One region of the Streptomyces sp. NPDC006283 genome, then DNA from elsewhere that is predicted to be linked to it. Evidence: riboswitches for the same ligand, from Rfam matches in the RefSeq annotation. Region 1 holds a riboswitch; each other region holds the start of a gene.

Evidence for each region. Region 1 has a riboswitch for cyclic di-AMP ahead of ABZ070_RS12675 (LysM peptidoglycan-binding domain-containing M23 family metallopeptidase). Riboswitches for the same ligand answer to the same signal wherever they lie in the genome.
Region 2: another riboswitch for cyclic di-AMP. It lies ahead of ABZ070_RS12865 (transglycosylase family protein); the one in region 1 lies ahead of ABZ070_RS12675 (LysM peptidoglycan-binding domain-containing M23 family metallopeptidase).
Region 3: another riboswitch for cyclic di-AMP. It lies ahead of ABZ070_RS01650 (LysM peptidoglycan-binding domain-containing protein); the one in region 1 lies ahead of ABZ070_RS12675 (LysM peptidoglycan-binding domain-containing M23 family metallopeptidase).
Region 4: another riboswitch for cyclic di-AMP. It lies ahead of ABZ070_RS17760 (C40 family peptidase); the one in region 1 lies ahead of ABZ070_RS12675 (LysM peptidoglycan-binding domain-containing M23 family metallopeptidase).

What each region holds. Positions count from the first base shown of each region.
Region 1 covers NZ_JBEXRZ010000045.1:29,441-37,147, forward strand. The annotation lists gene ABZ070_RS12660 (helix-turn-helix domain-containing protein) at 1-323, shown strand, start outside; gene ABZ070_RS12665 (DUF6126 family protein) at 342-506, shown strand; gene ABZ070_RS12670 (tyrosine-protein phosphatase) at 516-1,328, opposite strand; cyclic di-AMP (ydaO/yuaA leader) riboswitch at 2,002-2,161, shown strand; gene ABZ070_RS12675 (LysM peptidoglycan-binding domain-containing M23 family metallopeptidase) at 2,166-3,086, shown strand; gene ABZ070_RS12680 (SGNH/GDSL hydrolase family protein) at 3,323-4,114, shown strand; gene ABZ070_RS12685 (STM4011 family radical SAM protein) at 4,075-5,040, opposite strand; gene ABZ070_RS12690 (STM4012 family radical SAM protein) at 5,049-6,446, opposite strand; gene ABZ070_RS12695 (STM4013/SEN3800 family hydrolase) at 6,443-7,249, opposite strand; gene ABZ070_RS12700 (STM4014 family protein) at 7,293-7,707, opposite strand, start outside.
Region 2 covers NZ_JBEXRZ010000046.1:31,040-38,746, reverse strand. The annotation lists gene ABZ070_RS12895 (helix-turn-helix domain-containing protein) at 1-228, shown strand, start outside; gene ABZ070_RS12890 (VOC family protein) at 376-1,170, shown strand; gene ABZ070_RS12885 (Ppx/GppA phosphatase family protein) at 1,200-2,141, opposite strand; gene ABZ070_RS12880 (DUF501 domain-containing protein) at 2,268-2,786, opposite strand; gene ABZ070_RS12875 (septum formation initiator family protein) at 2,869-3,366, opposite strand; gene eno (phosphopyruvate hydratase) at 3,482-4,771, opposite strand; gene ABZ070_RS12865 (transglycosylase family protein) at 5,189-5,863, opposite strand; cyclic di-AMP (ydaO/yuaA leader) riboswitch at 5,867-6,039, opposite strand; gene ABZ070_RS12860 (transglycosylase family protein) at 6,316-7,221, opposite strand; gene ABZ070_RS12855 (cytochrome P450) at 7,429-7,707, opposite strand, start outside.
Region 3 covers NZ_JBEXRZ010000003.1:97,619-105,325, reverse strand. The annotation lists gene ABZ070_RS01655 (hypothetical protein) at 145-699, shown strand; gene ABZ070_RS01650 (LysM peptidoglycan-binding domain-containing protein) at 804-1,598, opposite strand; cyclic di-AMP (ydaO/yuaA leader) riboswitch at 1,603-1,790, opposite strand; gene ABZ070_RS01645 (glutamate--cysteine ligase) at 2,155-3,633, opposite strand; gene ABZ070_RS01640 (hypothetical protein) at 4,281-5,207, shown strand; gene ABZ070_RS01635 (BTAD domain-containing putative transcriptional regulator) at 5,530-6,447, shown strand; gene ABZ070_RS01630 (hypothetical protein) at 6,556-7,098, opposite strand; gene ABZ070_RS01625 (hypothetical protein) at 7,520-7,707, shown strand, end outside.
Region 4 covers NZ_JBEXRZ010000076.1:7,503-15,209, forward strand. The annotation lists gene ABZ070_RS17750 (NlpC/P60 family protein) at 1-542, opposite strand, end outside; gene ABZ070_RS17755 (hypothetical protein) at 919-1,272, shown strand; gene ABZ070_RS17760 (C40 family peptidase) at 1,410-2,585, opposite strand; cyclic di-AMP (ydaO/yuaA leader) riboswitch at 2,587-2,750, opposite strand; gene pcrA (DNA helicase PcrA) at 2,991-5,426, shown strand; gene ABZ070_RS17770 (M23 family metallopeptidase) at 5,503-7,068, opposite strand; gene ABZ070_RS17775 (alpha/beta fold hydrolase) at 7,302-7,707, opposite strand, start outside.

The sequences.
Region 1 (7,707 bases):
AACCCGCGGCGGCCGACGGTTGGCACTACCGACGGGCCGGCGCCCCCGGCCGGGCGATGCAGGCCCTGCGGATGACGGTGCCGTACGGCGTCCAGGGCGATCTGGAACGCGTGCATCCCGGCGAGGAGTGGCTCCATGTCGTGGAGGGACGGCTGCGGCTCACCCTCGGCGAGACGGTGTACGACCTGGCTCCCGGAGACAGCGCGCACTTCGACTCGCTCACCCCGCACCGCATCGCCGCCGCCGGCCCCGAGGGGGCCGAGCTGCTGTTCGTGCACACGCTGCTGCAGAGTCCGGAACTGCACCCCACCTCTGACCGGTAAGGAAGGCGAACGAACAACATGTCCCACGACCCACTGGACCGACGCGCCACGGGCGGCGAGAGCTCCAACGAGGAGCGGTTCCCCCGAGGACTGGTGATCCGGCTCTTCCTCTATCTGATCGCGGGCCACGTCATCGCCGGATTCCTCTACCTGCTGTTCCTGGTGGGCGGCCAGAGCCAGTGATCCGGTGCCTCAGCCCTCTTCGAGAAGTCGTGTGCGCAGCCGCTCGCGGGTCTGGGGGGAGAGCTTGAGGCCCTCGGTGAGGTACCGCTCCGGTGTGCCCCAGTTCTCCTCGATCGCGTCGAAGGCCGCGGCCAGGTACTCGGCGCGGGCGTCGAAGAGCGGGCTGAGCAGCTCCAAGACCTCGGGGGACATTCCGGCGGGGGAGCTGTCGGTGCGCCGGACCTTGTAGCGGCGGTGCGGGTCGTTGGACTTGAGGTAGTCGGCCTCGATCGCGTCCCGCTCCACGCCGACGGCCAGCAGTGACACGGCGATCGACAGCCCGGCGCGGTCCTTGCCGGCGGCGCAGTGCATCAAGGCCGGGACGCTGTCCTCGGCCAGGGCGTGCAGCACCTGGCTGTGCTCGGCCGTCCGCTCCTTGATGATCATGCGGTACGAGGCGATCATCCGCCCGGCGCCCTTGCCGTCGTCGAGGATGGCCTTGAGCTGATCGAGGTTGCCGTCCCGGACCATCTTCCAGAACTCGGCACCGTCGGCCGGGTCGCTCAGCGGCAGATTCACATTGCGCACACCGGGCAGCTCGACGTCCGGGCCCTCCAGCCGCTGGTCGGCGGCGTTGCGGAAGTCGAAGATCGTGTGGAGTCCCAGGGTCGTGAGGAACGCCGCGTCGCTCGCCGTCGCGTGCGCCAGGTGTCCGCTGCGGAACAGTCGGCCGTGCCGCACCCGCCGCCCGTCCACGGTCGGCAGTCCGCCCACGTCCCGGAAGTTGCGGACGCCGGTCAGCTCCGGCTCGGTCGAGGGGGCCTGCGGCAGCTGCTGCGTCACGAGGACTCCTTCAGGTACTGCCGTCGGCGCTGGTCGCCGACGATGGCGCGGCTCCGACCATACGACACCCGTTCATGAGGCACTCATCTCGGCCATGAACCAATGGTGTTGACGGCCGCAGGCAGATTTCCCCGGGGGCGTGACCCCGGCGGTCCGCACGGGGGGTGATGTGCGGGCTTGCGCGGCTCTGTGAAGGGATGCCCCGGCATCGGCGGGGCGAAATGACGCATCTGCATCGAATGAGTGCATTTCGGTCAGCGGTGCAGGGAAGTGACCTCGGCCTTCCCGTCGTCGTGGCCGGCGTCACATTCTCGTTCCTTTTGTGGGGGGTGGGAGGTGGGGGCGTGAGCGCGTTGCGGCAAGTGCGGGATTAGGTGGCTAAATGCATGTTCTGTCCGAATTGATTGTTTCGGCATAACGTGCCCCGTAAGCAGGGGAGATGGGCCGTGCTCCGTGAGCAGCGTCATATCTGTGACGTTCTGTGGCCGCGTCCGGCGCGTGAATTCCCTTCTCGGCAAGGGAATTGATACCCCGTTGCCCACGGAGGGTGACCGGGAAATCCCTGTTGATATCGGCCTCGTCATTGATCGGGGAAAATCGTGGCTTGTCCGGGACTGCCCGACTCGCCTACGGTCACGCTCAATCCGGACGGACCGCCTCATCCTGCCGCCGACCGGAATTCGAACCCATCCACGTGTGGCAGGAGCGGGGGACCCAGGTAGTACGCCGATTCCGGTCAATTCGGACGGCTTGGGGTGAAGTCGTGCACGTTCACGACCGGGCATCTCCAGCCCGAACCCGACAGCTCACCTCGCAGGCGCCGGAGAGGAAAGCGCCATGCCCGCAAAGGGTAAGCACCGCCGTCCCAAGACCAACCCGATCACCCGTGGCTTCGTCGTCGCCGGTACGGGTGGCGCCGCCATCGCGCTGCCCCTGTTCGGCGCCACCTCGGCCAATGCCGCACCCGCGGCGGCTCCGGCCGCCGCTCCGGAGAAGACCGCCGCCGCGGCCCCCGCCGCCGTCGAGGCCGCAGCCCTTCAGGGCGCCGGCAAGGCCCCGAAGACGTACACCGTCGTTGCCGGCGACTACCTGTCGAAGATCGCCGAGGAGCAGAACGTCCGCGGCGGCTGGAAGCAGCTCTTCAACGACAACCGCCGGGCCATAGGCGCCGACCCCGCGCTGATCCACCCGGGTCTCGAGCTGACGATCGGCGCCAAGTCCAAGGTCAAGAACGACCCCGAGCCCCGCTCCGAGTCGCAGACCCGTCCCTCGCGTGACGACTCGCGGCCCGCCGCGCCGCAGGCCGAGGCTCCCGCCAAGGAGGCTCCCGCGAAGGAGGCCTCCGCCCCGGCGTCCGGCTTCTCCGCCCCGGTCGACGCGGGCGTCACCACGCAGTACCGCGCCTCCGGCGCCATGTGGTCCAGCGGTTACCACACCGGTGTCGACTTCGCCGCCTCCTCCGGCACCCCCGTGAAGGCCGTCGGTGCGGGCACTGTCGTCTCCGCCGGCTGGAGCGGCGCGTACGGCAATGAGGTCGTCATCCAGCACACGGACGGCACCTACTCCCAGTACGCCCACCTCTCCTCGCTGGGCGTCTCCAGCGGTCAGTCCGTATCCGGTGGTCAGCAGATCGGCCTCTCCGGATCCACGGGCAACTCCTCCGGCCCGCACCTGCACTTCGAGATCCGTACCGGCCCGAGCTACGGTTCCGACATCGACCCGCTGGCCTACCTCCGGGAGCACGGCGTCTCCCTCTGACCCCTCCGACCCGTCCGATCGCCCTGGGCCCCAGGTGATCTGACATGGCGTTCGCCTGCGGTGCTGCAAGCACCGGCCGGCGGTCCACGTCGGCAAGCCCCTGCCACGCACAACGCGGAGCGGGGGCTTCCGCGTATTCCGGATTGGCCGAATCTTGACCGGTGGCAAAGATCACCCCGCGTCAACCCCTCCTTACGGTCGCGTAGGTCACATCCGTAAAGGAAAGATGTGCTCCCGTGGCAGACGATTCGAGAACAGAGATCAGTAACGCATTCGGGTCGTACGCGGCGATCGGTGACAGCTTCACCGAGGGCGTGGGGGACCCGGGGCCCGACGGGAGATACGTCGGCTGGGCGGACCGTTTCGCGGTTCTGCTCGCCGACCGCAGGCCGGAACACACCTTCAGGTACGCCAACCTCGCCGTACGCGGGCGTCTCCTCGACCAGATCGTCGAGGAGCAGGTGCCGAGGGCCAAAGAACTCGCGCCCGACCTGGTGACCTTCTGCGCCGGCGGCAACGACATCATCAGGCCCGGCTCCGACCCGGACGCCGTCGCCGAGCGCTTCGAACGGGCCGTCGCCGACCTCGCGCGCTCGGTGGGCACCGTCATGGTGACCACCGGCTTCGACACCCGCGACGTGCCGGTTCTGCGTCACCTGCGCGGCAGGATCGCCACGTACACGGCACATGTGCGGGCCATCGCGGACCGGTACGACTGCCCGGTGCTCGACCTGTGGTCGCTCAAGTCCGTCCAGGACCGGCGGGCTTGGGACGCGGACCGGCTGCACCTGTCGCCCGAAGGCCACACCCGGGTCGCCCTGCGTGCCGCGCAGGTGCTCGGTCTCGAGGTCCCTGCGGACCCGGACCAGCCCTGGCCGCCGCTGCCCCCGCGCGGGGCGTTCGAGGTGCGCCGCGACGACATCCAGTGGGCGCGCGAACACCTGGCCCCCTGGATCGGACGGCGGCTGCGCGGCGAGAGCTCCGGCGATCACGTGGAGGCCAAGCGCCCCGACCTGCTCCCGCTCTGAGGCAGGGTGCGCTCCCGCGCGGGAAGCTCCTGCGCGGGAGGCTCGTGTGCGGAAGGCTCCTGTGCGGAAGGTTCCTGCGCGGGGAGCGCTGAGGGGATGCGTTCGAGGACACCGCCCGCGAAGACGTCGTACAGCGGGAGCGTCTCCAGGTGGACATAGCCGATGTGGCAGTCGCAGGCGGCGATCGGGCAGGCGCGGGGGCGCAACGCCCGGCGGTACGAGCCGTCGTACAGATCGCCGAGCTCGGCCGGCACGAAGTGGCACCGGCGAACGGTCCCCTCGCCGTCCACCGAGATCACCGACTCGCCCGTACGGCACGGGAGGCCCGCCGAGCGATGCGGATGACGGCTGTAGGGGAACAGTGGGTCGAGCTCGGTCCAGGCGTCCGCCTCGGCGTCCGAGAGCTTCTGGCCCTCGGGCGCGTTCACCCACAGGTAGACGTGCTCGGGCAGGTCCGCGCGCAGTCGGCGCCCCTGCTCCAGGTGGCCGGGGAAGCCGACGATCCCCACACTGAACCGGATCCCCCTCCGGCTGAGATCCCGGCATTTGTCGATGAAACGGTCATACGGTGTCTGATCGGGGTGATACGTGCACCACAGGGCGAGCTTCGCCGGGTCCGCGGCGGACAGCCAGTCGGTGCGGCAGCTCAGGTTGGTCTGGATGGCGACCCTTCGGACGTGCGGCACGTGCGACAGCTCGATCATGGCCTGCCGGTACCAGGACCGGACGAGGCCCTCACCCCACGGGGTGAACAGGACCGACAGACGGTCGTCGCTCTGCGCAGCCGCCCACGCCGTGAAGCGCTCCAGCGCCGCGCGGTCGGCGCGTAGTTGCTCCCGGCTGTCCCGGCGCTTGGCGAACGGGCAGTAGGGACAGTCGTAGTCGCAGGACGCGAGGGGACCGCGGTAAAGGATCGTCAGGTCCATGGACGGGCTCACTTCAGCTCGTACGCGGCCATGGCGGCGCGCACCGCGGGCGAGAACAGCTCAGGGCCCAGCGCGTCCGAGTGGGCGAGCCCCTCGGCCGTCAGCCGCAGCCGGTCCGGCGCCGCCGCGCCGTCGAGCCAGCCGCGGGCGTCGAACCGCTCCAGCTCCGTACGGAAGTGGTCGGCCGGGTCCGCGCCGAACCGCTCGCGGTAGCCGGCCACGTCCATCCCTTCCGCCTGCAGCAGGGACTGGAGCAGATGCCGGCGCCGTGCCTCGTCCGCGTCGACGTACCGGCCCACCTCGGCCCGCGAGAAGTCCTCGCTCCGGGTGTAGCCGTCGATGATCCCGCGTATCTCCCGCATGTCGACGGCGTAGTCGAACGAGTAGTGCAGAGCCGAGGTGTAGGAACGGGCGCCGCAGCCAAGGCCGATCATGCCGTCCGTCTGGCATGCGTAGTCGTCGGCGGCGGCAGGCGGGGCGCCCGCGCGGCGGAACATGCGCATCGACACCTGCTCGTACCCGCGGGCGAGCAGATGGTCGCGGCCCGTGCGGTACAGCCGCAGCCGCTGCTCGTCCCAGGCAGCGTCACCGGCCGTGTCCCTCGCCCAGTCACCTGTCGGCTCACCGGCCGCGGTCCCCGCCGCATCGCCCAGCCTGCCGAGTCCGGTCAGTGGACGCACGTACAACGGGTAGAGATACAGCTCCTCCGGCTGCCACGCGAGGGCTGCGTCGAGGGAGGAGAGCCAGGTCCGCTCGGTCTGGCCGTCGATGCCGTAGATCAGATCGATGTTGAGGACGGGGATGCCGGAGTCCCGGATGTGGCCGAGGGCGGCCTCGACGTCGGCTCGGCGCTGCGGGCGCACGGCGGCCCTCGCCTCCGCGTCGACGAAACTCTGCACGCCGATGCTGATCCGGGTCGTGCCGCGCCCGGCGAGGACCGCGAGCCGGTCCGGGGTCGCCGTCGCGGGAGACGTCTCGACGGAGAGCGGCACCGCCCCGAGGTCCGCGCCCATCCGCTTCTCGGCGATGCCGCAGAGCCGCTCGAGCTCCTGGGCCGTCAGGAAGGTCGGCGTTCCGCCGCCGAACGCGGCCGCCGCGAAACGCACCGGGGCGTCGTCCCCCAGGGCGTCTCGCACGGCACCGGCCTGGCGGTCGAGGGCATCCAGATAGCGCCCGGTCAGCTCGTCAGGAGCGCCGATCCGGGTGAAGAGATTGCAGAAGCCGCACCGGACCTCGCAGAACGGTATGTGCACATACAGCGAGAGCGCGTCCTTGCGCTCGTTCGCCCACAGCTTGCGCAGTGTCGGCCGGTCTTCGCCGAGCGGGCGGTAGGCGGTCTTGTGCGGGTAGGCGTAGACGTAGCTCTGGTACGGGCGCGGGCTGGGGTGCGCGGCGGGGGTGCTCATGCGGAGGCCTCGAGGAAGAAGTGGGCATAGGGGACGGTCCATACGGCCTCGTGACCGAGGCGGTGGCCGGTGAACCCGCCGTCGCCGTAGGCGGTTCCGTGGTCGGAGCAGACGATCGCGAAGCACCGGCGGCGGCTGCTAGCGGCGGTGAACAGTCGGCCGATGTGGCGGTCCACGTACTCGAGCGCCGCCGCGTGCGTCTCGCGCGAGTCTCCGGCGGCGCGGCTCGCGCCGGGCTGATGGAACCAGTTGGGCTGGTGCAGCGAAGGGACGTTGACGAACAGGAACAGTCTGCGGTCGCGCGGAAGGGCGGCCACGACCTGCTCGGCGCGCGCCACCTGCGCCTCGAAGGACGTGGGCGACGCGACACCGAACTCCGGTTCCCAGTGGCTCTCCTGGAACAGGCCGGGCAGCACGGACCCGAGCGGCCCCTGATTGTTGAAGAACCCGACACCGCCGATGCACACCGTGCGGTAGCCGGCGCCCGCCAGCGCGGAGACAAGATCGGGGGTGTCGAAGACGAACGTCCGGCCGGCGGTGGTCTCACTGCCCGCGAACCGGGCCGCGAACAGCCGTGGATGCGGCCCCTGTGTCGCCGGTGTCGGCAGGAAGCCGGCGAACATCGCCTGATGGGCGGCGTAGGTGAAACTGCCGGGCGCATGCCGCTTCTCCCAGACGCCGCCGGGCAGATGGCGGGCCAGATTCGGGATCCGGCCGGCGGCGGCGAGCTCGGCGGCGACGTCGAAACGCAAGGTGTCGAGCGTGACGAGCAGCAGATCGTCCCTGCCGACCACCTCGTTCATGTCGGGGGTGACAGCTGCCTGCCGGTCGGGCTCGGTGTGGTGGTCATGCGTGTGCACGGTGATGGTTCCTCGTCCTGCGTAGTACGGCGGCGACCTGCGCCGCATAGGTGTCCAGCCCCTCTGCACCGCTGCCGGCGAGGCCGGTCAGCCGCGGCAGCAGATCCCCGAAGGCATTGACCTCGCCGACGGCGAAACGCCGCCAGCCGGTCGAGGGCAGCAGATCGACCCCGACGCGGGAGACGCCCGGGAAGCAGGCAGCTGCTCGCTCGCACAGCGCGAGCGTGGCGCCCCAGCTCCCGCCCGCTGCCTCGGTGGCAGCCCGGACGGCGGCAAGGCCGCCACGTCCGCCGCCCAGGTGGAGATTGGTCATGGGGAAGCGGCTGGTGCGCACCACCGCGTGCGTGGCACGGCCGGCGACGACCACGACCCGCAGATCGGCGGCCTTCCCCTGCAGGGAG
Region 2 (7,707 bases), on a different contig from region 1:
CGCCGGCTGCTGCCGGGGGTGACGGAGAAGGTGCTCGCCTCGCACCTGAAGGAGCTCGAGGCGGACGGCATCGTGCACCGCGAGGAGTACGACGAGGTCGTACCGCGCGTCGAGTACTCGCTCACCCTGCGCGGCAGGACGCTCAACACGGCGCTCGAGCCGCTCGCGGCATGGGGGGAGGAGCATGTGCTCTCGGATGCGCCGGAGGCCGCCGAGGCCGCGTCGTAGCGAAGAGCGCGGCGGCGCCCGGTGCCGGTACGGGCCGCGCGTCGACGCGCGAGCGCCCGTGCCCGGTGCCAGGCTGAGCCACGCAGGATCCCAGACATCTGCAGAGCCCCGGACAAGCCCGGGGAAGTCCCGGAGAAAGGGAAACGCGTGATCACCACTGACTTCGTGCCCGGCTCCCCCTGCTGGCTCGACCTCGGCGCCCCGGACGTCGACGCGGCTGCCGCCTTCTACGGCGCGGTGTTCGGCTGGCAGGCCCAGGCGTTCGACGAGCAGACGAGCAGTTACAAGTCCTTCCGCCTCGACGGCAAGGTCGTGGGCGCGGTCGGACAGCTCACCGAGGAAGGAGCCCGCTCTGCCTGGATGATCTACTTCAGCACTCCGGACATCGACGCCACCGTCAAGGCCGTCGAGCAGGCGGGCGGCTCCGTCCGCTCCGCGCCTTCCGAGGTGTCGAAGGAAGGGCGCTTCGCCCAGGTCACCGACCCGCAGGGCGCCCAGTTCGCCCTCTGGCAGCCCGGCTCGTACGCGGGCGTCGAGGCGGCCGACGGCCCCGGCAGCCTGGGCTGGGTCGAGCTGTACACCACCGACTCGGCCGCCGCCCAGGCGTTCTACGGCACCGTCTTCGGCTGGACCGGCCAGGACATGGAGCTGCCGGGCGGCGGGGGCACGTACACGATGGTGACGCCCGAGGGCCAACCGCCGGAGCGGATGTTCGGCGGTGTCATGGCCGTCCCGGACATGTTCGCGTCCGGGGACGCCAAACCGTACTGGCACCCCGTCTTCGGCTCCGCGGACTGCGACGCGACGGTCGCCCTCGTACGGGAGAACGGCGGCTCTGTGTCTATGGGCCCGGAGGACGCGGAGGGCGTCGGCCGCTTGGCCGTGTGCAACGACCCGGCAGGCGCGGAGTTCGTCGTCCTGACCCCGTCCGAGGGCTCCTGACCCGGCGCGCGGGCGCCTGAAGCCGGAGCTCAGGCAGCGCCCTCGGCAGCGATGCTGTAGGCGATCCCGTCGAGGATGTCGTGCTCGCTCACGACCACCTCGCGGGCGCCGATACGCCGCATGATCGTCAGCAGGACGAGCGCCCCGGCCCCGATCACGTCGACGCGGCCGGGGTGCATGACGCCGATGGCCGCTCGCTCGTCGTGCGTCGAGTCGAGGAGCATGGTGGTGACCTCCTCGACCTGCTCGTAGGAGATCCGCGAGTGGTGGATGGCCTGCGAGTCGTACTCGTCCAGGCCGAGCGCGATCCCGGCGACCGTCGTCACCGAGCCGGCGAGCCCGACGAGGGTGTGCGCCTGACGGATCGGGACCGTCTTCTCGACGGTGTCCAGGGCCGCTTCGACGTCCGAGGTGATCGCGGCGATCTGCTCGGCCGTCGCAGGGCTGCTCGGCGTGTGCCGCTCGGTCATCCGTACACAGCCGATGTCGACGGACAGGGCGGCGCGTGCGTGCTCCTCGCCGTCGACGAACTCGGTGGAGCCGCCGCCGATGTCGACGACCAGATACGGCTTCGCCAGATCGGGGCGCGTCGTCAGCGAGTTGGTGGCGCCGGTGAAGGAGAACTCGGCCTCCTGGTCGCCGCTGATCACCTCGGGCTCGACGCCCAGGATGTCGAGGACGCCGCCGACGAACTCGTCGCGGTTCTCGGCGTCCCGCGAGGCGGAGGTCGCGACGAAACGGACCCGCTGCACGCCGTGCTCCTTTATGGCTGCGGCGTACTCACGGCAGGCCGCGAAGGTCCGCTCCAGCGCGTCGGGCGCGAGCCGACCGGTGCGGTCCACGCCCTGACCGAGGCGGACGATGGTCATCCGGCGGTCGAGATCGACGAGTCTTCCGGTGGCAGGCTCCACGTCCGCGATCAGAAGGCGGATGGAGTTGGTGCCGCAGTCGATGGCGGCGACGCGCGTCATGGGGTGGGTCTCCTCGGGATGGGTTCTCATCCCCACCCGGCCCCTTGCCGGACAAGGGCAGGACATCGCACGGCACGCGGTGGCCTGCCCCGGTCCGAAGGTCGGCAAGGGCCCTGGTGGGGGCGGTCAGGCTTCGGGGGAAACGCAGGGGCCCTTCGCCCACCACTCCGGCAGCATGGCGATCGCCTCGTCGCCCAGCGGGTTCACCCCGGGGCCGGCCGCGAGCGAGTGACCCACCAGTACGTGCAGGCACTTCACCCGGTCCGGCATGCCGCCCGCGCTGGGGAAGCCTTCCAGGACCTCGATGGCGTCGCGTCGCGTGATGTAGTCCTCGTGCGCGGCCCGGTACGCGGCGGCGAGTTCCGGGTCGGTCGCCAGGCGTTCCGTCATCTCCTTCATGACGCCGTTCGCCTCGAGCGTGCCGATCGCGGAGGCTGCCCGCGGACACGTCAGGTAGTACAGCGTCGGGAACGGTGTGCCGTCGGGCAGCCGCGGGGCGGTCTCCACGACGTCGGGCTGCCCGCAGGGGCAGCGGTGCGCGATCGCGCGCAGGCCGCGCGGCGGCCGGCCGAGCTGCTCCTTGAACGCGGCGATGTCCGCGTCGGTGGGCTCGGTGGGTTCGGTGGTGGGAGGAGGGGTTTCCATGCCTGCCTTGTTCGCTGCCTGTTCGCTGCTGGTTTCGCTGCTTGTTTCGCTGCTTGTTCGCCGACCTGCCGGTGCCGCGGGTCTACTCGCGGTCGGCCCCGCCGGCACCGTCGGCGCTGTCCACGCCGTTCCATACGTTCGAGTACCACGGCCGGTCGGCCGCGCCGTCCTCTTCGCGCTGCTCCTCCGCGGCTTCGGGGTCGATCACGGTGTACCCGGTCTCCCCCGGCTGCACGTAGTGCAGGTGCTCGCGGGCGAGCCGCCGGATGTACATGTCGTCCTGGAGGCGCGCCTTTTCGTCCCTGAGCTGCTCCACCCGCTCAGCGGCATCGTCCATCATGCGTTCCTGCTCGGCGATCTCGGCGCGCTGCGAGACGTACTGGCGCATGGGATAGGCGAGAGCCACGACCATCGAGCAGACGACCAGGGCGAGGAAGGCGGCGCGTCCGGTCAGCCGGGAGCGGCGGGCCTGACGGCGGTTCTGGGAGCGGTAGACGCGGGCGGCGGTCTGCTCTCCGAGCAGCCGCAGCCTGGTCGAGGTGGAGAACCGGTCCTGGTCCCCGGGCGGCCTGCGTGCCATGGTCTCTCGCCTCCCCGTTACGCGCGTACGTCCCCGGACACGGTACGGGACCGCGGCCGGGGACGTACGGAGGCGAGGGTGTCAGCCCTCGAACCGACTGTGTCTACTGGTCCCTCTACTGGTCCGCGAAGCGGAACCGCGGGAACGCGGAGCGACCCGCGTACACCGCGGCGTCGTCGAGGATCTCCTCGATGCGCAGCAGCTGGTTGTACTTGGCGACGCGCTCGGAGCGGGCCGGGGCACCGGTCTTGATCTGGCCGCAGTTGGTGGCGACGGCCAGGTCGGCGATGGTGACGTCCTCGGTCTCGCCGGAGCGATGGGACATCATGCACTTGAAGCCGTTGCGCTGGGCGAGCTCGACGGCGTCGAGGGTCTCGGTCAGCGAACCGATCTGGTTCACCTTGACGAGCAGCGCGTTCGCGGCGCCGTCCTCGATGCCGCGGGCGAGGCGCTCGGGGTTGGTGACGAACAGGTCGTCGCCGACGAGCTGCACCTTCGAGCCGAGCTTGTCGGTGATGGTCTTCCAGCCGGCCCAGTCGTCCTCGAACAGCGGGTCCTCGATGGAGACCAGCGGGTAGGACTCGACGAGCTCCGCGTAGTACTCGGTCATCTCGGCGGCCGAGCGGGACTTGCCCTCGAACTCGTACGAGCCGTCCTTGTAGAACTCGGAGGCGGCGACGTCGAGCGCCAGCGCGATGTCCTTGCCGGGGGCGTAACCGGCCTCCTTGATGGCCTCGAGGATGAGGTCGAGGGCGGCGCGGTTGGAGTCGAGGTTCGGCGCGAAGCCGCCCTCGTCGCCGAGGCCGGTGGACAGCCCCTTCTCCTTCAGGACCTTCTTGAGGGTGTGGTAGACCTCGGTGCCCCAGCGAAGGGCCTCGGAGAAGGACTCCGCGCCGATGGGCGCGATCATGAACTCCTGGATGTCCACGTTGGAGTCGGCGTGCGAGCCGCCGTTCAGGATGTTCATCATCGGAACGGGCAGCAGGTGCGCGTTCGGGCCGCCCAGGTAGCGGAAGAGCGGAAGGTCCGAGGCCTCGGAGGCGGCGTGCGCCACGGCGAGGGAGACGCCGAGGATGGCGTTGGCGCCGAGGGAGGACTTGTCCGGGGTGGCGTCCAGGTCGAACATCGCCTGGTCGATCAGGCGCTGCTCGGTCGCGTCGTAGCCGACGAGCTCCGGGCCGATCTGCTCGATGACGGCGAGGACGGCCTTCTCGACACCCTTGCCCTGGTAGCGGTTCTGGTCACCGTCGCGGAGCTCGAGAGCCTCGAACGCACCGGTGGAGGCGCCGGACGGAACTGCAGCACGACCCGTGCTGCCGTCGTCGAGGCCAACCTCGACCTCGACCGTGGGGTTGCCTCGGGAGTCCAGGATTTCCCGGGCTACGACGACGTCGATGGACGGCACGAGCATCTCCTTCTGGGATGTGACGCGAGAAAAAGTGCAGAGGTCTGCTTGGCCTTGCGGCAAGAGCCTAACCGGCCCGGGGGCAAAGGCAGGCCGATGCCCGCCCGCTGGGACGAAAAAGGGCATCAAGACTCTCGTCACCGGACAAACAGGGTCGGATCTACCTGTCGGTAACCGATGTTGGGCCCCTCTCCGGCCTCGGAGGACCCGCAAGCGGGCCGCAGTTCCGGCCCCGGAAGGCCGACCCGGGTCCGCGGTTCCGGCCCCGGTCCACGGTTCCGGCCCCGGACGGACCGAACCCCGGCCCGGCGCGTTCGGGGGAAGGTGCGCCGGACCGGGGTGCTCGGATCCCGTGAGACACGAGGGTGCTCTCCTGCCCTGTCGGTGCGGGAGGTGCCCCTCACTCACCGGGGGAGGTCAGCTCAGGTGGAGCTGCTGGCCCGGGTGGATCACGTCGGCGTTCTCGACGATGTCCTTGTTCAGCTCGAACAGCTTCTCCCAGCCGCCCTTGACCTTCTCGGCCTCCGCGATCGAGCTCAGGGTGTCGCCGGCCTTGACCTTGTACTCGCCGTCGCCCTTCTTGAAGGACTTGGCCTTGCCGGCGGCCGTCTCGGCCTTCTTGGCCGGGGCGGGGGCCTCGGAGCGCTCGGAGCGGGTGGTGGGGACCTCGGAGCGCTCGGCGGAGGGCTGCGACTGCTCGGTGGAGCCGCTCTCGGGCGAGGCGCTGGACAGGCCGACGCCGCAGTGCGGCCAGGCGCCCTTGCCCTGGCCGGCGAGGACCTTCTCGGCTATCTGGATCTGCTGCGACTTGGACGCCTGGTCGGCACTCGAGGCGAACGCGGTGCCTCCGTAGGCGGCCCAGGTCGAGGCGGAGAACTGCAGGCCGCCGTAGTACCCGTTGCCCGTGTTGATCGACCAGTTGCCGCCGGACTCGCACTGGGCGACCGCGTCCCACTCCGAGGTGGTCGCGGCGGAGGCGGAGGTGGCGCCGAGCATCGGTGCGGCGATGGCGGCACCGGCGACACCGGCGAGGGTGGCGATACGGACGGCCTTCGAGGGGCGACGGTGCTTGGCCTTGCTGGAACGCAGCATGAAGCTTCTCCTCACCGACGCCTACGAGGTGAGCTGTCGGGTTCGGACCTGTGAGTGCCCGGCCGCGCGTCCTTGCGCGCGGCTCCACCCCTAGCCGTTCACGGCCGTCCTCCGCGGACGGCCGGGACCGGCACTTACCTTGGGTCCCCCGCTCCTGCCTTCGGCGCTGTGAGCGACGAGTGTTACCCCCGACCGACGGCAGGATTCGGCGTGACGGTCGACGGTGCCCGCGGTGGCGAGCGTTCAGACCGTAAACACAGCGCTCCCCGATGTTCAAAGACGAACATCGGGGAGAAATCGCCCAATTCAACTGCCGGAGTGTGTCCGTTTTTACAGGTGAGGGGCAAAGTGGCCGGAATCGGGGGACGATGGGGGCCAGTTGCCGCAAAGAGACGCTTGTCTCACTGGAACAGAACGGACATAGAGCCGCGAATCACCCCGCCGAACTGACCCTACTTCAGACCCAGGTCGAGCTGCTGACCAGGCAGGATGAGATCGGGGTCGGACCCGACGATCGTCTCGTTGGCCTCGTAGAGCGCCGGCCACCCACCGGGGACCTTCCGCTCGGCAGCGATGTCGCACAGGTTGTCGCCGGGCTGAACGGTGTACGCACCGGGGCCGTTTGCCTCGTCCACGCCGTTACGGGCGGAATCGTCACCCCGTGAGGCATGGCGACCGGTTTCACGCGCTTCGCCTGTATCGCCGCTTTCCGTCTCGTCGTCGGCCGGCTCGCCGCGGTGCTTGCCGGAGCCGCCGGCGGCATCGTCGGCCGGGTCCGCCCCGGTGGCACCTTCCGAGGCGTCGGAAGTGCCCGTCCCGGCAGGGTCGGTCGCGTCGCCATCCTTCGGGGCCGGCTGCCCGGTGACGTCACCCGACGGCTCGGCCGTGCCCGCACGGTCCTCCTTGTCGGCCTCGCCCGAAGAGTCCGAAGTGTTCTCGGATTCGGCCGGCTCAGTCGATTCGGAGGGGCCCGTCGACGGCTCGTCGGCGGGCGCGTCGCTCTGCCCCGGCAGCGGCAGGAGGCCCGGGTCGACACCGGTGTCGGCACTGTCGCCCGTCAGCCCGGCGAGCGGGCCACAGGCGGGCCACGCCTGCGGGCCCTGATCGGCGACCACCTTCTCCGCGACCGCTATCTGCTGGGAACGGCTCGCGAGGTCGGCGGTCGGCGCGTACGCCGTACCGCCGTACGTCTCCCAGGTCTCCTGCGAGAACTGCAGCCCGCCGTAGAAACCGTTGCCGAAGTCGGCGCTCCAGGCCCCGCCGCTCTCGCACTCCGCGACGCGATCCCACACGTTCGCTTCTGCCGCGGACGCCGAGCCCGCACCGAGCAGCGGAATGGCGATGGCGGAACCGGTCACCCCTGCCGCGACAATGAGGGCCGGAGCCTGGCGGGGTCGGCGGTGTCGTCCGTTCCCGGAGAGCATGCGGTTGCCTTTCGCGTGACAGCTGTGGACTGTGCGGCCTGCTGATGCCTGCCGAGTCGTCGGTGAACGTAGCCGCATTCGAACGTGAGTCACAAGTCGATGCAGCGGAGATCACGTGAAAGTCACAGAATTGACAGATCGTCAGTTTGTTTGAGGCGTGAACTCAACGGGCAGAGTGCGCAATCCACGCATAATGAGCCCACCGCGCCACCGCAGATCGGCCGGATCGCCCGCAAGCCGCAAGTCCGGCATTCTGCGGAGCAGCGTGGCGAGAGCCGTCTGCCCCTCGAGACGGGCGAGCGGCGCGCCGAGGCAGTAGTGGATGCCGTGCCCGTACCCCAGATGCTGGTTGTCGCTCCGCGCCAGGTCGAGGGTGTCCGGTTCGTCGAAGCGTTCCGGATCGCGGTCGGCGGCCGCGAG
Region 3 (7,707 bases), on a different contig from region 1:
CCGCGCGGCAGCGTTCGACCAGTGGCGGGGTGCCGGCGGATCCGGGCGTGTACTCAGACCGTCCGGTCCTCATACTCATCCCGTGCTCGCAGCCGGTCGGCCAACTGCCGGTCACACGGCGGACGATCGCTGTAGCCTCCGGCCATGACCACCGACACGGAGTGCCTGGTACTCACTCAGCAGCTGCGCCGCCGGGGGGCCGTGGTTCTCGCGGTGTTCGCCCTGGTGTGGGCCTGCGCGGCCGGTTCCGGGCTCGCATCGACGACTGTTTCCGTCGCCGTCGGCGGTGTGGGCGCCGCGCTGACCGTCGCGGCCGTTGTTGTTGCGTTCCGGGGCGCCGCGGGACCCGCGCGCCGCACGGTGCGGCTGCCGGAGAAGTGGAACCGCGGGGTCGGCCTCGTGAACGCCGTCGAGGTCGTCGCGATCTTCGCGGTGATCGCCGCTTCGAACGCGACGGGCCACGCCGAGCTGATCCCGCCGGGGATCTGCCTCGTGGTGGGTCTGCACTTCTTTCCGCTGGCGCGTCTCTTCGATCAGTGGCAGTACACGTGGACGGCCGTTCTGCTGACGGTCGTCGCGGTCGTCGGCACCGCGGTCGCCCTGGCCGGGTCGACGGATGAGAGCGTGCGTGTTGTGGTGGGGGCAGGGGCGGCCGTGGTGTTGTGGCTGTCCTCGTTCCATGTGGCCGTGCGGGGCTGAGCGCCGGGCACGGCCAAGGGCCGGAGACCGGGGCGCCGCCGGACGCCCCGGGCTCCGGCCCGGCGATGAGATGCTGCGGCCTGTCGGCCGTCGCAACGGTCCCGTCAGTAGGGGCCGTTCACGTTGTCGATGGAACCGTAGCGGTCGGCGGCGTAGTTGCACGCGGCCGTGATGTTGGCGACCGGGTCGTACAGGTCGTTGGCCGTGCCGGGGACGTGGTAGGCGTCGAAGGTCGGCTGGATGACCTGCAGCAGGCCCTTCGAGGGCGTGCCGTTGATGGCGTTGATGTCCCAGTTGTTGATGGCCTGCGGGTTGCCGGAGGACTCACGCATGATGTTGCGGTGAATTCCCTCGTAGCTTCCCGGAATGCCGTGCTGGGCCATGATGGCGAGCGATTCCTTGATCCAGCCGTCGAGGTTGTTCGCGTAGGTGGCGGGCTTGGCAGCCGGCGCGCTCTTCCGCTCCGAGCGGTCCGCGCGGTCGGTCGCGGCGGTCCGGTCGGCCTTCTTGGGCGCGGCCTTTTCCTTGGCCGGGGACTTTGCGCCGATCGTGAGCTCGAGACCGGGGTGAATCAGCGCCGGATCGTGGCCGATGGCCCTCCGGTTGTCGTTGAAGAGCTCCTTCCAGCCACCGCTCAGAGAATACTTGGCGGCGATCTTGGAAAGGGAGTCACCCGCGACCACGGAATAGGTGGTGACCTTGGACTTCTGGGCGGCGGCGGCCACGGTGGCCGGCGCGACGGTCTTCTCCGCGGCCGCGGGCAGCGCGGCCGGTGCCGCCTGAGCAGCGGTGGTGCCCATGAGCGGGAGGGCGAGTGCGGCGCCGCCCGTGCCCGCTGCGACGAATCCGCGGGTGAGTGAACGGGACTTGGGACGACGGTGCTTACCCTTTGCGGGCATGGCGGATTCCTCTCCGTCGCCTGCGAGGTGAGCTGTCGGGTTCGGGCTGGAGATGCCCGGTCGCATCTGTGGCGACTTCACCCCGAGCCGTTCCGGTATTCCGGATCGGCGGCTTACCTGGTTCCCCCGCTCCTGCCGTACGTGAGTGGGTGCGGTGTACCGGACGGCGGCAGGATTCGGCGGTCCATCCGGATTGACGGTGACGTTAAGCGAGAGGATCCCGGCGGAACAAGTCCCGAATTTCACATCACAAAGCGGACGTCTCTCCCTGATGGGTAATTCACGTTGTCAGTGCCGCGTCAAATGGCTCAAATTCCTTCTCGCGGAAGGGAACTGACCCGTACGGCGTTATCCGCACAGAGCGGACCAGGTGACCGACATCACGGGGGATCGGGGCAACCCCCGAGGTTCCCCCAAAACCCACAAACAGCTTCAACTAGCGAGAATGCATGGCAATTCGACTTACAGCGCAGCGCAGGAGAAAGTCTCCATACCAGACATAAATGCACATTGCCGGGCGGATCACTCCGCCCCCATACGGGCGAGCAAGGAGCACTCAGTCCACGGGCCAGGTGTGCGCCGGCGCGTTCAGATGCATGTAGTCGATGTACTGCTGCGTCATGAGCCGAAGCGCCTCATGGTGGTCGACGCGGCTCGTGGCGTCGATGTGGTGGTACATCTCCGCCTGCCAGACCGCGCCGTTGCGCCCGGTGACACAGCGCTGTTCGATGATCCCCAGCAGCGGCTCCCGCCACGCCGCGTCCATGCCGGAGAGCTCGAGACCGCGATGGGCCATGGGCAGCAGACGCCTCAGTACGAGCTCGGCCACCGGCACCTCGCCCATACCCGGCCAGTACAGGCCCGCGTCGATACCGTGCCGCGCCGCGGCGTGCAGATTGTCCTCGGCGGCCTGGAACGACATCCGGGACCAGATCGGCCGCTCCTCGTCGACCAGTGCGCGGGTCAGCCCGTAGTAGAAGGCGCCGTTCGCGAGGGTGTCGGCGACGGTCGGGCCGGCGGGGAGGACGCGGTTCTCGACCCGCAGGTGCGGTCTGCCATGGGAGACGGCATAGACGGGGCGGTTCCACCGGTAGATGGTGCCGTTGTGCAAAGTCAGCTCGGCCAGTTCCGGGGTGTCCCCGCCGTCGAGCTTCTCCCGCGGGTTCTCGTCGTCGCACAGGGGCAGCAGGGCGGGGAAGTAGCGGACGTTCTCCTCGAAGAGATCAAAGACGCTTGTGATCCACCGCTCGCCGAACCACACGCGCGGCCGCACCCCCTGCACCTTGATCTCCTCGGGACGGGTGTCGGTCGCCTGCTCGAACAGAGGGATCCGGGTCTCGCGCCACAGCTCCTTGCCGAAGAGGAACGGCGAATTCGCTGCCAGCGCGACCTGGATCCCGGCGATCGCCTGCGCGGCGTTCCAGTAGGCGGGGAACTCGCTCGGCGAGACCTGCAGGTGGAACTGCGTACTGGTGCAGGCGGCCTCGGGGGTGATCGTGTCGGCGTAGGTACGCAGCTTTTCCACCCCGTCCACGGCGATCCGCAGATCCTCGCCGCGGGCCGCGAAGACCTGCTCGTTGAGCAGCCGATAGCGCGGGTTCTCCGAAAGCGCGGCCTCGCCCACGTCCCGCTGCCGCAGGGTCGGCAGAATGCCGATCATGGCCAGATGGGCCCCGACGTCACGGGCCCGCTGCTCGGCGTGGTTCAGGGCGTCCCGGATCTCCTGCTCCCAGGCGTCGGGGCCGCCGGCGGTCAGTGTCCGCGGCGGGATGTTGATCTCCAGGTTGAACCGGCCCAGCTCGCTGTCCCACGCGGGGTCCGCGATGGCTTCGAGCACATCGGTGTTCTTCATCGCCGGCTCCCCGGCGGCGTCCACCAGGTTGATTTCGATCTCGAGACCCACCTGTGGCCGCTCCGACTCGAAACGCGCCTCGCTCAGCATCGTCGCGAACGTGTCGAGGCACGTCTGCATCTTGTCCCGGTACCGGCGGCGATCGTCACGGGTGAAGACGAGCGCCGGGACATCACGCCCCATCGGGTCCTCCCGCGTTCCGTCGGGCAGACACCTTCCCCCACAGCGTCCCACTCACCGGCCGCCCGGACCAGCGGTGACCGGGACGTCGGACGGCACGAGGCGCCGCCACGGAGCCTCGCCCGGGAGCGCGCTCGGTCCGCGGCGCCGGCCGGTCCCCGCTCACCTCTTGAGCCTTTCGACCGCGCGACTTAACCCAGGCCCTGAATTAAGCCGTGATGGCATTCGGCTGAAGCCGCCGCCCGTCGGCCCCTGCCTTCTGCAAACCCGCTCCTGAAGGAAAGAGCGCGACGGTCGGCGGTTCGGCAGCGGGGACGGCCCGGACGGGACACGCCGAGCCGGAGAGGCTGTGGGACCTCGGGAACGTGACGAGTCATCCTGCCCTTGATCAAGCTCGCGAGCGAGCCCACCGCGACCGCACCCCCTACGGCGAAGGGAACCGACCCATGCGCGGCATCCGAGAAACCGCCACGAGCCGCACCGGGAAGTACGGAAGACGGCGGTTGCCGGTCTGCGGGGTGTCGCTGCTGGTGTGCACCGCACTGGCACTGGGCTCGGGAGCCGCGTCCGCCGGTCCGGCTGGTTCGCCCCCACCCGCAGGTTCGCCCCCGCCCGCAGGTTCGTTCTTGTCCGCCGAGGACCGGCCGGGCGTGACGTGGGACGTGGACCTCGGCGGCGACACCGCCGACGACTCCAACGTCAGCCATCACCCGGACGGGACGCTACGCATCCGCGACAGCGACCTCGAACCCGCCTCCGCGGGCACCGGACGCGCCCAGGCGTCGGCCGTACTGGCAGTGCGCGAGCTGGACCACGGCGTCAACCGCGTCGCGGCGGACGTCGAGGCCGAGCTGCCCACGGGAACGTGGGTGGCCGTCGACGTCCGCGGCCGTACCGGCAGCGGCCCCTGGACCGAATGGCGGGAGGCCGGCTCCGGCGCACCGGCCGAACTCCCGCGCACGGTCACCTCCGTGCAGGCACGGCTCGTCCTCCAGGGCGGTCCGGGCGGCGCGAACCCCACTGTGCTGGGCCTGCGCCTCACCGCGTACTCCGAGGCGACGGCCACGCCCGACACGGCGGCCGCCGCACCGTACACGGCACGCGTCTACGCGACCCGCGAGGGACTGGTCGGCCACACCACCGCCAACGGGCATGTGATCCGGCCGGACGACCACTTCGTCGCCCTGCCCTCCCGCCGCGGGCTGTCCCCCAAGGGCAGCGACGAGTACTCGGTACGCGTCTGCGGCCCCGCGCGGTGCGAGACGGCGCCGGTGTGGGACGTGGGACCGTGGAACACCCACGACGACCATTGGAACCCGCCCTCCGTACGGGAGACCTTCAAGGACCTCCCCCGCGGCAGGCCGGAGGCGCAGGCCGCGTACGAGGACGGTTACAACGGCGGACACGACGAGTTCGGCCGCGAAGTCCGCAACCCGGCGGGCATCGATCTCGCCGACGGCACCTTCTACAACGTCGGCCTGGACGACAACGGCTGGGTGACCGTCACCTATCTGTGGACCGGCGACACCCTCGGCACCACCTCGTTCCGCCGGCCCCTGTGTGTACTCACCTGCTGATCGGCTCGGGCATCGAGTCGGGGCTGCAGCGACCGGCACGCGGCGGTGATCCTTCCCGGTGACATCGAAAGAAGCGGATCGGGCCCGCCCCGTATGGGCCGGCTCGGTGGTCGCGCCCAGCCGATCTCCGCCCACAGGCGCGGTGTTCGCCCGGAGCGGCGAGGGCGACAGAAATCCGTGATCCGTTGTTCCGCGACGTACGCGCCCGCGGCCTTACTCGTGTGTCCCGGCAAGCCGGATGGATTCCCGTCGGCTTAACCTGCAACTGTGATCTTCCGCCCGCTCGGCATTCCGCCGCGGTGCGCCACCGACTGCACCCCTCGTGAACGAAGGCGTCATGGAAACTGGCCGTTCGCACGAAGGACGTCCGCACGATCTCCGGGACCCCCGAGCCGAAGCCTCACCGTCGCGGGTGCGCCTCGAGCTGCTCGGCGGATTCTCCCTGCTGATCGGTGGCACACTGGTGGCCGTGCCACCGGCCTCGGAGCGTCTCCTGGCTTTCGTGGCAACGTACTGCCGGGGAGCGGTTCCCCGGGCTCTGGTCGCCGCGAGGCTCTGGCCCGACGCCCCTGAACGCTGTGCCTACGCGAATCTGCGCTCGACACTGTCCCGAATGTGCAGCATCGGCCGTACCGCCCTGGATGTCACTTCTTATACCGTCTGTCTGGCGCAGGATGCGAGCGTGGATCTCCGGCGGTCCCGAGCGCTGGCAGCTCTTGTCCTTGCCCCTGGCAGCTCGACCCGCGATCGTGGATTCGGCGTTGAAACCGTGACGGAGCTGTCCGCAGATCTGCTCCCGGGCTGGTACGAGGACTGGGCCGTGCAGGAGGCCGAGGCATGGCGGTACCTGAGGACGCACGCGCTCGGAACTCTGGCGGAAGACTTCATCGCGTCGCGACGGTACGCCGAGGCGGTCATCGCCGCCCATGCGGCCGTACGTGCCGATCCCCTCAGGGAGAGCAGCTGCGCGACACTGATCCGGGCGCACCTGGCGGAAGGCAACGCCGCGCAGGCTCTTCGTGAATTCGATCGCTATGTGCGGCGCCTGCGCGCCGAGATGGGCCTTGAACCTCCGCCTCGGCTGTGTCGGCTCATAGCCGGGGTGCGTCCTTCGGATGTTCGCTCTGACCCCCGGAACGTGCCTGGACGTGCGGACCGCAGCCGGCCGGGCGACGAGCGGTCGCCCTCGGTCACGGGCAACACGGGTCACGGATGCGGCGCCCCTCCCCGGGTGGTGTAAGACGTCCATGGCGGTCGGCCGTCGATAGACCCGGCGCGGTTGTCGCGTCGTCAGGCGCGCGCATGCATGAGGGTGCCGGGGCTTCTGCAGGCCACACAGTGGTTCCTGTCAGCGCGCGTTGAGGTAGACGAGGGGGGACCACGCGGTGCACCAGAGGGGTGCAGCATTCCGCCCCGCACCCCAGGGGAACAACTGCCCCAGGCTCTCCCCACCGCATGCCTTCACCATGAAATTCCAGTCGCCGCGGAAGGCATCGAAAGTCGCCACCCGTGCGGCACCTACGGTGAGCCGCGCTTCATGCCAGTTGAAGTCGTTCGGTGTGCTGTACCTCAGGATGTAGTGGCTGTAGGCGGCGATGTTGCCGAAAAGACCGCCGCGCGCCGGGTAGCCGCCGTAGTAGACCTTCACGGTGCCGGCACACCGGTTGTAGCGCGCCCCGAGGTAGGGACTGTTACCCCACTTGAATCGCACTGGCGAGCGCCCGGTTGGGGTCCCGCCGCCCCTGGGCGGAAAGCCGTCCGTGAAGCACGGCGCAGTCGGAGCGGACGGGACGGGGTGCGCCTGACCGACGTCGGGCGTCATCAGCAGGGCAGCCAGTAGTGCTGCCGTGCACGTTGCCGTCACCGGAAGGCGACCGTGAAGAAGGGTCATGAGCCGCTCCACTCCCCTGGTCAGGAATCGGTGGACGAGGCAAGCGTCGCGCGGTCGGCGTGACGACGACGTGACGACGGTGTGACACATCCGCGCAGCACGGGCCGTCGGTTCGCCGCTACCTCGTTCAGGGCTGCACCCAACTCACTACTTGGATTCCGGAACGACTGAAATTGCGCTACGCCCAATCACCGGTTCACCACAGAGAGTTGACTCAGCCGGATTTGGCCGGGTGCAGCCGGAAATCTTGAAAGAGGAAACGTTTTTTCATCAACTGCTCTATTTTCAAATATTTTTGTTGCATCGTCAACTATTTGCTGTTGCGGTCAATGGGGGGCGAATATAGCGTCGAAGTGCCCTAAAAAGGGATGAAATGACGTGCCCTGTATCGGCTCAGTGGCACAGAGAGAGGACGGAAACCATGACGACTCCCAACGGTGGCCAGGCCACCGCCGCCAGGGCCTTCGGCGATGCGCTGGGGCAGGGGATGCCCTTCACCACCCAGAGCGCGGGACAGACCTCGCCCCCACCCTCGTCGCCCCAACCGCAGCAGATCGACCCGCAGTTCATTCCTGTGCTCGCTGCTCTTGCGCCGGTGATAGCCAGCGC
Region 4 (7,707 bases), on a different contig from region 1:
CGGGCCAGTTCGGCCCGGCGGGTCTCCAGCGCGGTCATCCGTTCGCTGGCCTCTGCCTTCAGCCGTGCGAGCTCCATCAGCTGCCGGTGCACACCGGCGATCGCCGACGCGTGGCCCGCGCCGACGCGCTCGGCGCGGGCCGCTCGTTCCAGGTACTCGTCCGGGTCGGAGGTGAGCGCCAGCTGCAGGGCGGGATCCAGGCCACCGCCCCGGTACTGGGCGGTGGCGATGGAACCGAGGGCGTTGCGGGAGGTGTTCAGGCGCTCGGTCCTGCGGGCCGACTCGTCGCGCAGCGAGTCCAGCGATCTCCGGGCGCTCTCCACCTGCTCCTTGGTGCCGTTGTACTTCTCGGTGGCGGCCTCCGCCTCCTGGTACAGCCTGTCGACCCGTGCCTTGATCTGTGCGGCGGTCGGACGGGGCTCGGCATGCCCTGTGCCGCCGAACGCGGTGGTGGTCGCCGCTCCGGCGAGCGCGAAGGTGGCCGCGGTACGAACGGCCGGCCCGGTGAGCGGATGCTGCCTGGATCTGCGGTGCGCTGCCACGAGGGCTTCCACGTCCTTCCGTCGGCCTGCCGCCGTCCCTGACGGCCCGTCCCTCAGGGGCGGGGCCGTCCTTCGGGTCCGGCGGCGGGCCGCACAGGGGAGCGGTCCGCCGCCGGATCCTCGGCGGTGGCGGCCGAGTGCCGTCCGGCTGCACGACGGCGGGTGGGGAGTCGGCCACCTGGGGCAGGACGCTAAACCCGGCGGTCACGGGGGCGGGGCGGAAGGTCCTCAAATTTCCGAAGATGGATATTCGGGATCGGTTCCTGAACGCCGCATCGGCGACGCCGGCCCGCATTCCGGTACTCGGCCGACCGATGCGACCGAACCTGCCCACCTGCTCGACGGGCAGTGGTAAGGCGGCGGTTAGAGTCCGGCCATGGACGTACTCATCAATGTCTTCGTGGCACTGCACATCATCGGCATCGCCTCCCTGCTGGGCGGGTTCCTGACCCAGATGAAGGCGATGCGCGACGGCACGGCCCGCTTCAACGCGCCGATGCTGCACGGCGCGCTGACCATGCTGGTCACGGGTGTGGCGTTGGTGGGTCTGAACCAGGCGGACGACCAGAGCGTGAACAACCTCAAGATCGGCATCAAACTGGCGGTCCTGGTCGTGATCCTCGGCCTGGTGTACGTGAAGCGGGACGAGGAGAGGGTCGACAAGGCGCTGTTCGGCGCGGTCGGCGGTCTGACCGTGGTCAACATCTTCATCGCCACGCTCTGGACCTGAGCGACGGTCCCCTCCGGGCCTGAGGGGCGGCCCGGACCCGACCTGAATGGCGGTGCGGGCTGACGCGGCGGACATGCCGATGCCCGGGCGGCCGAGCCGCCCGGGCATCCGTTCGTCGTGTCGCCTGCCGGCGCCCGTCAGGCGGGGCGGACGCTGCCGTAGATCGGCATGTAGTAGATCGACTCCTCGCGGACGTTCGCGCCCGGCTTGGGGGCGTGGATCATCTTGCCGTCGCCGATGTATATGCCCACGTGGCTGATGTCGTCGTAGAAGAAGACCAGGTCGCCGGGGAGCAGATCGGCCGTCTCCACACGGGAGCCCACCTTCACCTGGTCCCAGGTGGTGCGCGGCAGGTCCACGCCGGCGGCCTTCCAGGCGGCCTGGGTGAGGCCGGAGCAGTCGAACGAGCTGGGTCCCGTGGCGCCCCAGACGTACGGCTTGCCGATCTGGTTGCGGGCGAAGGCGAGGACCTTGTCGGCCTTCGCCGCGTACGTGCCGCCGTCCGTGCCGGTGCCGGTGCCGGTCCCGGTGCCCGTGCCGGTGTCCCCGCCCGGGGTGGTCTCGCGCTCCTGCCGCTGCCGTTCCGCCTCCGCTTCGGCGCGTGCCGCCGCCTCGGCCTTCGCCTTCGCCTCGGCCTTGCGGCGCGCCTCCTCTTCCTTCTTCCGCTCGATCGCGGCGAGCCGTGCCTTCTCCTCGGCCGTCAGCTTCGACAGCAGCGTGCGTGCCTCGGCGAGTTTGGTTTGCACGGTCTGCTTGCTGGTGCGCAGGGACTCCTGGGAGTCGGTGAGGGACTCGAGGCTCTTCGTCGCCTCCGCGCGCTGCTTGGCAGCCGCCGCCCGCTCGGTCTCGTACTCGGTGACGGCCCTGCGCTGTTGGTCCGTCATGCGATCCATCAGCTGCGTCTGGTCGAAGTACGCCTGCGGGCTGTCCGCGAACATCAGCGCGGCGGTGGGGGTGACGGCGCCTGTGCGGTACTGGGCGGCCGCGTAGTTGCCGAGGGCGCGGCGGGACTCGTTCAGCTTCTCGGTGCGCTTGGCCGCGTCGTCGAGCAGCTGGTCCACCTCGGCGCGCTTCTCCGCCGTGGCTTCCTTGGCCTTGTTGAACTCCTGGGTGGCGCTGCCCGCCTGCCGGTACAGGTCGTCGACCTTCTTCTGCACCTCTTCGATGCTGGGCTTCGGGTCGGAGGGCGCGGCGGTGGCGCTCTGTGTGGAGAGCAGCGTCACACCGGCGAGTGCTGCCGTCGTGAACCCGACGGCGGGGGAGGACTTTGCGGTTCGGCTGCGGGGCTTGCGATGCGACGCCAAGGCCGGCATCTCCTTCTTCCGTGGACCGCCTACCGGGTTAGCTGTCGGGTTCGGGCGGAACGGAAGACGCCCTACGGACCGAGTGGTGCGCGGTCCGATTCACCCCGGTTGTGCATGGTGGGTCCCCGGTTCCGAACTCCTGTGACGGGAGCCCGGATTCGGCGCAGGCCGCCCGTTCGGCGTGGTTCGCCAGGGGGGTACGGGCCGCCTGGTCGAGCACGCTAGCCAACTCGTGTGTGCGCTGTGAAGGTTGATGTTCGATATGTCCGATACATTTTCGTGACCTTTTTCCGCGGGCGGCTCATCGGCCGGGCCGCTGTGGCGCGACGGATGCGTCCCGTCACATACCGTGTCCCGCCCGTGTCCCCGATGCGGCCACGGGCTGTCGGTCCGGCCGCCTAGACTCGTTAAGCGATGAGCAGCCTCTTTGACGACAGCTTCCTGGCGGACCTCCAGCCCGACGGGGACGAGCAACCGCCGCCGCCCGAGGAATCGGCTCCGGAGCAGCTTCCGGACGATCTCTTCCAGGGCGCGTTCGACGTGCCCCCGGCCCGCGACGGGTACTACCGCGACGGCGCCCCGCGCCCTGTCGTGGACCCCGCCGCCCTGCTCGAGGGACTGAACGAACAGCAGCGTGCGGCCGTCGTGCACACAGGGTCACCGCTGCTCATCGTGGCCGGCGCCGGTTCCGGCAAGACCCGGGTCCTCACCCATCGCATCGCGCATCTGCTGGGCACGCGGCATGTCCACCCCGGCCAGATACTGGCGATCACCTTCACCAACAAGGCCGCCGGCGAGATGAAGGAGCGCGTCGAGCAGCTGGTCGGCCCGCGCGCCAATGCGATGTGGGTCATGACCTTCCACAGCGCCTGCGTCCGGATTCTGCGCCGCGAGTCGAAGAAGCTGGGCTTCACGTCGTCGTTCTCGATCTACGACGCGGCGGACTCCAAGCGGCTGATGTCGCTGGTCTGCCGTGATCTGGATCTCGACCCGAAGAAGTTCCCGCCGAAGTCCTTCAGCGCCAAGATCTCGAACCTGAAGAACGAGCTGATCGACGAGGAGACCTTCGCCGACCAGGCCCAGGACGGATTCGAGAAGACGCTTGCAGAGGCGTACCGGATGTACCAGGCGCGGCTGCGCGAGGCCAACGCCCTGGACTTCGACGACATCATCATGACCACCGTCCACCTGCTCCAGGCGTTCCCGGATGTCGCCGAGCACTACCAGCGGAGGTTCCGGCACGTCCTCGTCGACGAGTACCAGGACACCAACCACGCTCAGTACACGCTCGTGCGCGAGCTGGTCGGCAAGGGGTACGAGGACCTGGCCCCGGCCGAGCTGTGCGTCGTCGGTGACGCCGACCAGTCGATCTACGCCTTCCGCGGCGCGACCATCCGCAACATCCTCCAGTTCGAGGAGGACTATCCGGACGCGACGACGATCCTGCTGGAGCAGAACTACCGCTCCACCCAGACGATCCTCTCCGCCGCCAACGCCGTCATCGAGCGCAACGAGTCCCGCCGCCCCAAGAACCTGTGGACCAACGCGGGCGCCGGCGCCCAGATCACCGGCTACGTCGCGGACACCGAGCACGACGAGGCGCAGTTCGTCGCCGACGAGATCGACCGGCTCACGGACGCGGGCGAGGCGAAGGCCGGCGACGTCGCCGTCTTCTACCGGACGAACGCCCAGTCGCGTGTCTTCGAAGAGATCTTCATCCGCGTCGGTCTGCCCTACAAGGTCGTCGGCGGAGTGCGCTTCTACGAGCGCAAGGAGGTCCGCGACGTACTCGCGTACCTGCGTGTCCTCGCGAACCCCGAGGACAACGTCCCGCTGCGCCGCATCCTCAATGTGCCCAAGCGCGGTATCGGCGAACGCGCGGAGGCGATGATCGACGCTCTCGCGCTGCGGGAGAAGATCACCTTCCCGCAGGCGCTGCGTCGCGTCGACGAGGCGTACGGCATGGCGGCCCGCTCGGCGAACGCGGTCAAGCGGTTCAACGTGCTGATGGAGGAGCTGCGCACGATCGCCGACTCGGGCGCCGGCCCGGCCGTCGTACTGGAAGCCGTACTGGAGCGGACCGGCTACCTCGCCGAGCTCCAGGCGTCCACGGACCCGCAGGACGAGACCCGCATCGAGAATCTCCAGGAACTGGCGGCGGTGGCGCTCGAGTTCGAGCAGGAGCGCGACGAGGAAGAAGGTGCGGGGACGCTCGCCGAGTTCCTCGAGAAGGTGGCGCTCGTCGCCGACTCCGACCAGATCCCCGACGAGGACGACGAGGGCACCGGCGTCATCACGCTGATGACCCTGCACACCGCGAAGGGTCTCGAGTTCCCCGTCGTGTTCCTGACCGGCATGGAGGACGGCGTCTTCCCGCACATGCGGGCGCTGGGGCAGACGAAGGAGCTGGAGGAGGAGCGGCGCCTGGCGTACGTCGGCATCACCCGCGCCCGTGAGCGGCTCTATCTGACCCGGTCGACGATGCGCAGCGCATGGGGCCAGCCTTCGTACAACCCGCCGTCGCGCTTCCTCGAGGAGATTCCCGGCCAGCATCTGACCTGGAAGCGGACGGGACCGATGGCCGCGCCCGCGGGGCCGACCTCGGGTATCGCGTCGTCCCTGTCGTCGTCCCGCTCGCGCGGCGGCGCATCGGGCTTCGCCACACGGCGTACGGGCGACAAGCCGGTGATCTCGCTGGCGGTCGGCGACCGGGTCACCCACGACCAGTTCGGGCTCGGGACCGTGGTGGGGGTGACCGGCTCCGGCTCCGAGGCGCAGGCGACGATCGACTTCGGGGACGAGAAGCCCAAGCGGCTGCTGCTGAGGTACGCGCCGGTCGAGAAGCTCTGACGGTTGCGAGAAGCTGTGACAGAACCGGGCCCCCGCGGGGGCCCGGTTCTTGTCGGTCACGTGGTGCGGAGGCGGCCTATGTGGGCTCTATGCCGTGGCTGCGGAGCCACGGCAGCGGGTCGATGGCCGCTCCGCCGCCGGGCCGGACCTCGAAGTGCAGGTGCGGGCCGGTGGAGTTGCCCGAGTTGCCCGAGTATGCGATGACGTCGCCTGCCTTCACCGAGCCGCTGCGGATCTTGGTGCTGCTGAGGTGGCAGTACCAGGTCTCGGTGCCGTCGGCCGCGGTCACGATGGCCATGTTGCCGTAGGCGCTGTTCCACTGCGTGCGGACGGTGCCGTCCGTCGCGGCCATGACCTCGGTGCCGTACTGGACGGGGAAGTCGATACCGCTGTGCAGGGACATCCAGTTGACACCGGACTGGCCGTAGTAGGCGCTGAGCCCGTCCTGCTTCACCGGCATCACGAACTTGGGGCGCAGCGCCTCGCGGCGAGCGGCCTCCTCCTCGCGTTTCTTCTTCTCCGCTGCCTGGCGCGCCTTGAGGTCGAGGCGTTCCTGCGTGCGGGAGGCGCGGTCACCGAAGTCACGGGCGTCGGCGCTGAGCGCGGCGAGCTGGGTGTCCATGGCGTTGTTGGCGGCGACCGGCTCGACGGAAGCCGGGTCGGCGGCCGCGACGTTGCTCCGGCCGTCCTGCGTCTCGCTGCCGCTGCCGAGACCGCTGACGGACGCGGCGGCGACGCCGGCGACGCCCATCACGCAGGCGGAGGGTACGGCGACGGTCAGGAGCGCCGAGCGCTTGGCGGGCGTACGGCGGCGGCCGCGGCTACCGCCGCTGCGGCGGACCGGACGGGGGGTGACGGGGGGGACCGGCATGGCGGTCATGGTCTGGCTGAGCTCGTCGTGTTCCGGCTCGTCGCCGCTCTCCACGGTGAGGAGCTCGGTCGCGGACTGCGCCTCGTGGTCGGCCTCGTGACCGGCCTCGACGTCCGCCGGGGCGGCGGTGTCCGGCTCGGCCTCGAAGGAGTAGGCGCTTTCGTACGCCTCGTTCGTCGCGTACGGATCGCTCGTCTCGTAGGCGTCGTTCGCCTCGTGCGCGTGGTGCGTCTCGTACGTGTCGCCAGTCGCGTACCTATCGTTCGTCGCGTACGGATCGCTCGTCTCGTACGTGCCGTACGCCTCGTACGTGAGTTGCTCGACAGGCTGGGTGAACTCCTGCTGCGGAGTGAACTGTTGGGGCACGAGGCCCTCCGGCGCGGCCGCCGCGGAGTTCCACGCGGTGGCGTCGTAGGCGCCGGTCTCGAAGGTGCCGGGCGCCCACTGGCCGGTCGTGTCGTAGGCGAAGGTGGCGGCGGCCGTCTCGTACTGGCCGGTCCCGCCCGCCTCGTTCCAGGCGCTCGCGTCCCACTGGCCGGTCGTGTCGTACTGCCCGTACTGCTGGTCGTACTGCGGCTGTTGAGCCTGCTCGGCCGTCGCGTAGGCGTCGTAGCCCGCGGCCTGCTGGGCGCCGGTGTCCCACTGGGACGAGTCGTACTGGCCGCTGTGGCCCGCTTCGTAACTGCCCGGAAGGGCGCCGAAGAGCGGGTCGGAGTCGAAGCTGCCGGTGGCGTAGCCGACGTACCCGGCGTGGGCGTGCTGGTCGTTCACCAACTTCTCTCTCGCCTCGGCAGCAGGACCTGTCTCTGGGGCCACCGGTTTGCACGGGGGGTCCCAGGGGGAAGCAGTGGCGCGACTGTACCCGGCGGTACGCGACGGCGACAATCTTCGGCAGGATCTACGCAATCAGGAAACGGGCATTCAGTCGCGTTTCGGCGGTCTGCGGGCGGAGCTTTGGCCCTACGTTCGAGAAGTGTTCGATGAATCGATGTCGCTCGGTCACGTCAGGCGACGGAAGCGGCCCCGGTGGGACCGGCCTCCGACACGCCCGACTCGAGCACCTCCCGGACGCCGTCGGCGACCGCGGGATGAACAGGCAGCGCCAGATGGCCAATTCCGCTCACTTGCACATTCTGTGCAAGAAGGTCGGGATGGTCGATGCGGGCCGTCTCGACCGGCACCATGATCCGATCCAGATCGCTCCAGAAGCTGACGAACCGGGTGCGGCAGTCGGGCGCGGGCAGACGCAGCTCCTCGATCACCGATGAGCCCGGGCGCATCTGGCGCACGATCGGGTGCGCGCTCGCGAGCGGTGCGACGGTGGTGCCCGAGTGCGGGGTGCCGAGAGTGACCAGGGTCCGCACCCGCCGGTCGCCCCCGAGGCGCTGGACGTAGTAGCGGGCGATGAGG